2 regions of the Streptomyces sp. NPDC002306 genome follow, and region 1 is predicted to be linked to the other one. Evidence: riboswitches for the same ligand, from Rfam matches in the RefSeq annotation. Region 1 holds a riboswitch; the other holds the start of a gene.
The links. Region 1 has a riboswitch for cyclic di-AMP ahead of ACWCQK_RS01335 (M23 family metallopeptidase). Riboswitches for the same ligand answer to the same signal wherever they lie in the genome.

Region 1 (3,400 bases):
GCGCAGGGCCACCCGCGTGTGCCCCTCGGGCGAGAGGTGCAGCCGGTCGCCGTCCCAGGCCCGCCGGTCCTGGACGGACTTCAGGGACCACAGGTCGAGCACCGGGCAGCCGTACCGGTCCGCGACGGCGCGGACATGCCCGTTGTAGGTCGCGATCTTGCCGCGCAGGTGCTTGAGCAGGGGCACACCGCGGGTGTCGAAACCGGTCGTCACCATGACCGTGCCGGATACGGCGGTCAGCGCGGCGATCGCGTGCTCGAACCGCTCGGCCACCTCGTCGGGGTCGGTCCCGGGGCGGAGGATGTCGTTGCCGCCCGCGCAGAAGGAGACCAGGTCCGGCGCCAGTTCGACGGCCTGCGGAAGCTGGTCGGCCACGATCTGGTCGAGCAGCTTGCCCCGCACGGCGAGGTTCGCGTACGTGAAGTCGCCCTCGGGCCGCCGGTCCGCGAGAAGCACCGCGAACCGGTCGGCCCAGCCGACGAACGCCCCGTCGGGGCCGGGGTCGCCGACGCCCTCGGTGAAGCTGTCCCCCAGCGCCACGTACGACCCGATCACTGATCTGTTGTCACTCTTCGAATCGTCTGCCACATCGGCCCATGATTCCCCTTCGAATGTGACCTACGCGACCGTAGGCAGGGGTTGACGGACGGTGAGATAAGCCACTGCTAAAGAGTTGGCCAACCAGGGAATAAGGACGTCGGGGGCGACGGCTCTCCGGTCAGCCGACGGCCACGCCGTGCGCGCGGAGGTAGGCGACCGGGTCCACGTCGGAACCGTAGCCGGGCGTGGTGCGGATCTCGAAGTGCAGGTGCGGGCCGGTCACGTTGCCCGTCGCGCCCGAGAGACCCACCTGCCGGCCCTCGCCCACGGTCTGCCCGGCCCAGACGGAGAGCTGGGAGAGGTGGGCGTACTGGGCGTAGTAGCCGTCGGCGAGCCTGATGACGACCTGGTTGCCGTACGCGCCGCTCCAGCCCGCGGAGACGACGGTGCCGGCGCCCACGGCCTTGAGCGGGGTACCGGTGGGGACGACGAAGTCGACGCCCGTGTGGTAGCCGCTGGACCACATGCCGCCCGCCACGCGGTAGCCGGTGCCGACGGCGCCACCGGCGACCGGGAGGGTGTAACCGGTGCCGGTGGAGGCGCTGGGCGCGGTGCCGGCGGACGTGCCGGGAGCCCCGTCGGTGGTGGCGGCGGCCAGCGCGAGGTCGGGCGCCGGGACGGAGGGGGTGTCCGTGGACGACGACTTCGCCGACGAGGACTCCACAGCCGACCCTGCGCGGGCCTTCGCGCCGATGCTGAGCTTCAGGCCCGGGTGGATCAGCGACGGGTCGGCGCCGACGGCCGCGCGGTTGTCCTGGTAGAGCCGGTGCCAGCCACCGCTGACGTGCTGGGCGTCGGCGATCTTCGAGAGGTAGTCGCCGGAACGGACCGTGTAGGTCCGGGCACCCGCGCCCTTGTCGGCCGTCTTCTTCTGGACGGCCTTCTTCTCGACGGACTGCTTCTCGGCGACCTGCTGGTGGACCACCGGGGCGGACTGCGCGGCCTGTCCGGAGACGGACCCGGCGGGGATCTGGGGCGTCGCCGCGTGCGCGCCGACGGCCCCCATGAGCGGAAGGGCGAGTGCGGCGCCGCCGGTTCCGGCGACGGCGATCGTGCGTGTGAAGCGCTGGGCCTTGGGGCGGCGGTGCTTACCCTTCGCGGGCATGACGAATTCCTCTCCGGCGCCTGCGAGGTGAGCTGTCGGGTGCGGGCTGGAGATGCCCGGCCGCGCTCGCCGCGCGGCTGTACCCCAAGCCTGTTCCGGAGACCGGAACAGGCGGTGATGCCTGTGGGTCCCCCGCTCCTGCCGGACACGGGTGAGTGTGCGGGAACCGGGCGCCGGCAGGACTGGGCGTCCGCCCGGATTGGTGGGGAAGTTAGGCGAGTGAGACGCGAGGGGACAAGCGTCCGTTTCCGGAAGTGCCCGAATTGCTTGATCCGTGACGGGATTTACCGGTCACGCTCCGTCATCCCCGCGCCCCTCATTCACTGATTCCCTGGGAAAACACCTGAATTACGTGAACATGCCGGGCGACACACGGTCACCGGTATGACGCTCCTCACGCCTCGCCCGACAACTTCCCCCATTCCGGAGTGATTCAGAACTAAATTCGCGATTCGGGCATTTCACTCAGACGCGACGGAGACGGATGACCGTCGCGTCGAGGTCGCCCCGCAGCCCCGTACGCATCCCGTGATGCAGCAGCACCGCACCTCGGTGAACTTCGCCCGTTTCATGGCATTTGTACGAAGCCTCCGGATCGAGCCCTCGCAGCCGCAGCGCGGGCACGGGCTCGCCGTACCGCTGCGCCTGGAGGCAGGCGAGGACGACGGTCTCGTCCCCCCGGACGTACTGCACGGCGCTGAGTCCGCCCTGCGGCGCCCGCAGCCGGTAGAGGTCGCCGTGCTGCACGAGCGGGCGGATCTCCTTGTAGAGAGCGACCCAGTCCGCCGCCTCGGCGAGCTCCTCCTCGGTCCACCGGGTGAGGTCCCCGCCGACGCCGAGCACGCCGGCCATGGAGCTCACGAACCGGAACCGCAGCGAGCTGGCGCGGCCGTTGAGCTGGACGTTGGGGCTGTCGGTGACCCAGGCGGCCATGACCCGCGCGGGATGGATCTGGGTGAAGCCGTGCTGGATGGCCAGCCGGTCGAGCGGATCGGTGTTGTCGGAGGTCCACACCTGGTCCGTACGGCTCATGATCCCCAGGTCGATCCGCCCGCCGCCGCCGGAGCAGGACTCGAAGGCGACGCCCGGATGGGCCGCCCGCAGCCGGTCCAGCAAGGCGTACAGGGCGCGCACGTGGTCGACCCACAGCCGCTGGGGATAGGGCTCGCCGGGCCAGCCGGCGTCGGTGAAGCAGCGGTTGAAGTCCCACTTCACGTAGTCGATCGGGGCACTGTTGAGGAGGGTGTCGAGCCGCTCCCAGAGGTACTCCTGGACATCCTCGCGCGCGAGGTTCAGTACGAGCTGATTACGCAGTTCCGTCCGCTTTCGCCCCGTCTGGTACTGCACCCAGTCGGGGTGCGCCCGGTACAGGTCGCTGTCCGCGTTGACCATCTCGGGCTCGACCCAGATCCCGAACTGCATGCCGAGGGCGTGCACATCGTCGGCGAGGGGCTTGAGGCCGGCCGGGAAGCGGTCGGGGTTCGGCGTCCAGTCGCCGAGCCCGGCCCGGTCGCTGGTGCGGGCTCCGAACCAGCCGTCGTCGACCACGAACAGCTCGACGCCGATCCCGGCGGCGTGCCGCGCCAGCGCCCGCTGCTGCTCCTCGGAGATGTCGAACTCGGTGGCCTCCCAGGAGTTGAACAGCACCGGCCGGTCCTGGTCCGCCAGCGGGACGATGTACGTCCGCTGGTAGGC
Region 2 (3,400 bases), on a different contig from region 1:
GGCGGCCAGGACATCGCGGCCGGCGACCCCGTTCTCGTCGTCCTCGCGGCCGCGGACCGGGATCCGGAGCGGTTCGCCGACCCGGACGTGCTGGACCTCTCCCGCCGTGACAACCAGCACCTCGGATACGGCCACGGCATCCACTACTGCCTGGGCGCGCCGCTGGCCCGGCTGGAGGGGCGGGCCGCGCTCGCCACGCTCCTCACCCGCCTCCCGGATCTGCGGCTCGGGGCGGATCCGGCCGAGCTGCGCTGGCGGGGCGGGCTGATCATGCGCGGACTGCGCACCCTGCCCGTGGAGTTCACGGCCCAAAGATGACGAGCGTTCAACAATGTGATCTTCACGTGATCTACGCGGCATTAACTTGTGACAAGTGATCGTCTGCCGATACGTTCACTCCGTAGCACGGGCCTTGGCTTCACTCTCCGTGCCGCTCACCGCTGTCGCGCGAAAGGTCTTCGTATGCTCTCCGGGAACGGTCGTCACCGTCGCCCCCGCCAGGCCCCGGCCTTGCTCGTCGCGGCAGGAGTGACCGGCTCCGCCATCGCCATCCCGCTCCTCGCCGCCACCGGCGCGAGCGCCGCGGAGGGCAGCACCTGGGACCAGGTCGCCCAGTGCGAGACCGGCGGTTCGTGGAGCGCCGACACCGGCAACGGGTACTTCGGCGGCCTGCACCTGAGTCAGGACGACTGGGAGCGGTACGGCGGCCTCGACTTCGCCTCCAAGGCCGACCTGGCCAGCCGCTCCCAGCAGATAGCCGTCGCCGAGAAGATCCTCGACGACCGGGGAGTCGAGGCGTGGTCCACGTGCGGACTGCTCTCGGGCCTGGCCAAGGACTCCGCGTCGGCGGCCGTCGACACGGGTGTGCTGGACGGCTCTTCGGGCGGAAAGTCCGATACGCCCTCACTGTCCGACTCGCTTGGTCTGTCCGGCTCTTCCGGTGACGCGTCCGGCGATCCGTCGGCCCAGCCGTCCGGCGGGTCCTCCGCCGACACCTCGATCCTGCCTTCCGGTGAGCCGTCCTCCTCCCCGTCCGCTCCCTCTTCGGACGCGACGGCCGGCACGGCCGGCTCCGGCGAGGCGTCGCACTCCGCCGCGGACGACGTGCGCGGTGGTGACGGTTCGTCCAAGAGCGGGGCGAGCGTCGGCAGCGCCGACAACTTCCGTCAGTCCATCGGCACTTCGGGCCTCGTCGACACGGGCTCGCTGACCGCCGTCGCCGACAGTGCCGAGGACGACGGCACCGGCGCCGACGCGGCCACGTCGGGCACCGGCCGCCATCGCGGCGGCAGTGCCGACGAGGAAGCGGCGGACGCGGCGGAGTCGGCCTTCTCGTTCATCGGCCGGCACGCCTCGACCTCGTACGCCGCGGACGGCTCGTAGACCGGCTCTCGTACCACGGCGACCGGCGGGTCCACTGCTGGTCAGAGGGGACGAGTCGGTGCCTAAACGGGCGAAAAGCAGCCGGAGTTGACGCCCTGGTTCGCCGTTAAATGTCCGTTTTGGTGAAAGTGTGGGATGAGTCTCAGACGCCCTGATCGTCTTTGGAATTCGGCCGATCCCGTGTCTACGGTCGTGACCGCTCGCTACTGCGGGCCCCGGCTGCCGCAACGCCGAATCCTGCCAGCGGCCGTCCGGGAACAGTCGACGCGTCAAGCGCCGTAGGCAGGAGCGGGGGACCCAAGGTAAGTGCCAGGACCGGCAGTTGAAGCCGGCCCAGGCTTGGGGTGAAGCCGCGTCCCGGGAGGGGCGCGGCCGGGCAACTCAACCGACCCGAACCCGACAGCTCACCTCGCAGGCGTCGGTGAGGGGATCCAAGCATGCTGTTTTCCGGCAAGGGCAAGCACCGTCGTCCGTCCAAGGCCACCCGCGTCGCCGCGCTCGCCGGCGTCACCGGTGTCGCCGTCGCCGCTCCGCTGATGGCGGCCGGCGGAGCCTCCGCCGCCACCGCCTCCGAGTGGGACACCGTGGCCCGCTGCGAGTCCGGCGGCAACTGGTCCATCAACACCGGCAACGGCTACTACGGCGGTGTGCAGTTCTCCGCCTCCACCTGGGCGGCCTACGGCGGCACGCAGTACGCGGCCACCGCCGACAAGGCCTCCAAGGCCCAGCAGATCGCGGTCGCCGAGAAGGTCCTCGCGTCGCAGGGCAAGGGCGCCTGGCCCACCTGCGGCAAGGGCCTGTCCGGTGCCGCGTACACCGGTGGTGCCGCCGGCACGCCGAGCAAGTCCACCAAGCCCGCCACCCGCTCGACCGGCGGACAGGCCGCCTCCCGCTCCACCGCGCGCCCGGTCGCCCCGAAGACCGTCACCACCCCGGCCGGCAAGAAGGTCGAGAAGGGTGACGGCGAGTACAAGGTCGTCAAGGGGGACACCCTCAGCGCCATCGCCGAGAAGCACAAGGTGAAGGGCGGCTGGCAGGCGCTGTTCAAGCTGAACAAGAAGATCGTCGCCGACGCCGACTTCATCTACCCCGGTCAGCAGCTGCACCTGAAGTGAGTTCCGGCTCGCGGCTGAACCACAGCGCTCCCCTGTCCGTGTCTCCTTGAGTGGAGGCCTTCCTAGGGCCGCCCCCGTCCCCACGGGCTCCCCGCTCCGGTGCGTGTTCCCCCGTACGCACCGGAGCGGGGATTTTTGTGATCCGGCTTTGTTCCGTTCGGAAACAATTTACTCTCGGTTCCGCGCCCGGGGCGGTCGAAGGCCGGCCGATCGCCCGGAGGCGGTTAGGCTCAGTCCCGCGTGGCCACCACAGGCCCGCGCACCACCGGGCCCCCCGGCCCGGCGTAGCTCGCGTCACATCCCAGAAGGAGATGCTCGTGCCGTCCATCGACGTCGTCGTAGCCCGGGAAATCCTGGACTCCCGAGGCAACCCCACGGTCGAGGTCGAGGTCGGCCTCGACGACGGCAGCACGGGTCGTGCCGCCGTTCCGTCCGGCGCCTCCACCGGTGCCTTCGAGGCCATCGAGCTCCGTGACGGCGACCCCAACCGTTACCAGGGCAAGGGTGTCGAGAAGGCGGTCCTCGCCGTCATCGAGCAGATCGGCCCGGAGCTCGTCGGCTACGACGCCACCGAGCAGCGCCTGATCGACCAGGCGATGTTCGACCTGGACGCCACCGACAACAAGGGCTCGCTGGGCGCCAACGCCATCCTCGGCGTCTCCCTCGCCGTCGCGCACGCCGCGTCCGAGGCCAGCGACCTGCCGCTGTTCCGCTACCTGGGCGGCCCGAACGCGCACCTGCTGCCCGTTCCGATGATGAACATCCTGAACGGCGGCTCGCACGCCGACTCCAACGTGGACATCCAGGAGTTCATGATCGCCCCGATCGGCGCGGAGTCCTTCTCCGAGGCGCTGCGCTGGGGCGCCGAGGTCTACCACACCCTCAAGAAGGTGCTGAAGACC

Region 2: it holds a riboswitch for cyclic di-AMP, as region 1 does, so the genes downstream of both, ACWCQK_RS25670 (transglycosylase family protein) here and ACWCQK_RS01335 (M23 family metallopeptidase) in region 1, are expected to answer to the same signal.

What each region holds. Positions count from the first base shown of each region.
Region 1 covers NZ_JBSFCK010000001.1:304,687-308,086, forward strand. Annotated here, with positions in the region: gene ACWCQK_RS01330 (SGNH/GDSL hydrolase family protein) at 1-555, opposite strand, end outside; gene ACWCQK_RS01335 (M23 family metallopeptidase) at 719-1,705, opposite strand; cyclic di-AMP (ydaO/yuaA leader) riboswitch at 1,710-1,866, opposite strand; gene ACWCQK_RS01340 (alpha-galactosidase) at 2,171-3,400, opposite strand, start outside.
Region 2 covers NZ_JBSFCK010000014.1:78,876-82,275, forward strand. Annotated here, with positions in the region: gene ACWCQK_RS25660 (cytochrome P450 family protein) at 1-318, shown strand, start outside; gene ACWCQK_RS25665 (transglycosylase family protein) at 463-1,383, shown strand; cyclic di-AMP (ydaO/yuaA leader) riboswitch at 1,648-1,816, shown strand; gene ACWCQK_RS25670 (transglycosylase family protein) at 1,821-2,498, shown strand; gene eno (phosphopyruvate hydratase) at 2,810-3,400, shown strand, end outside.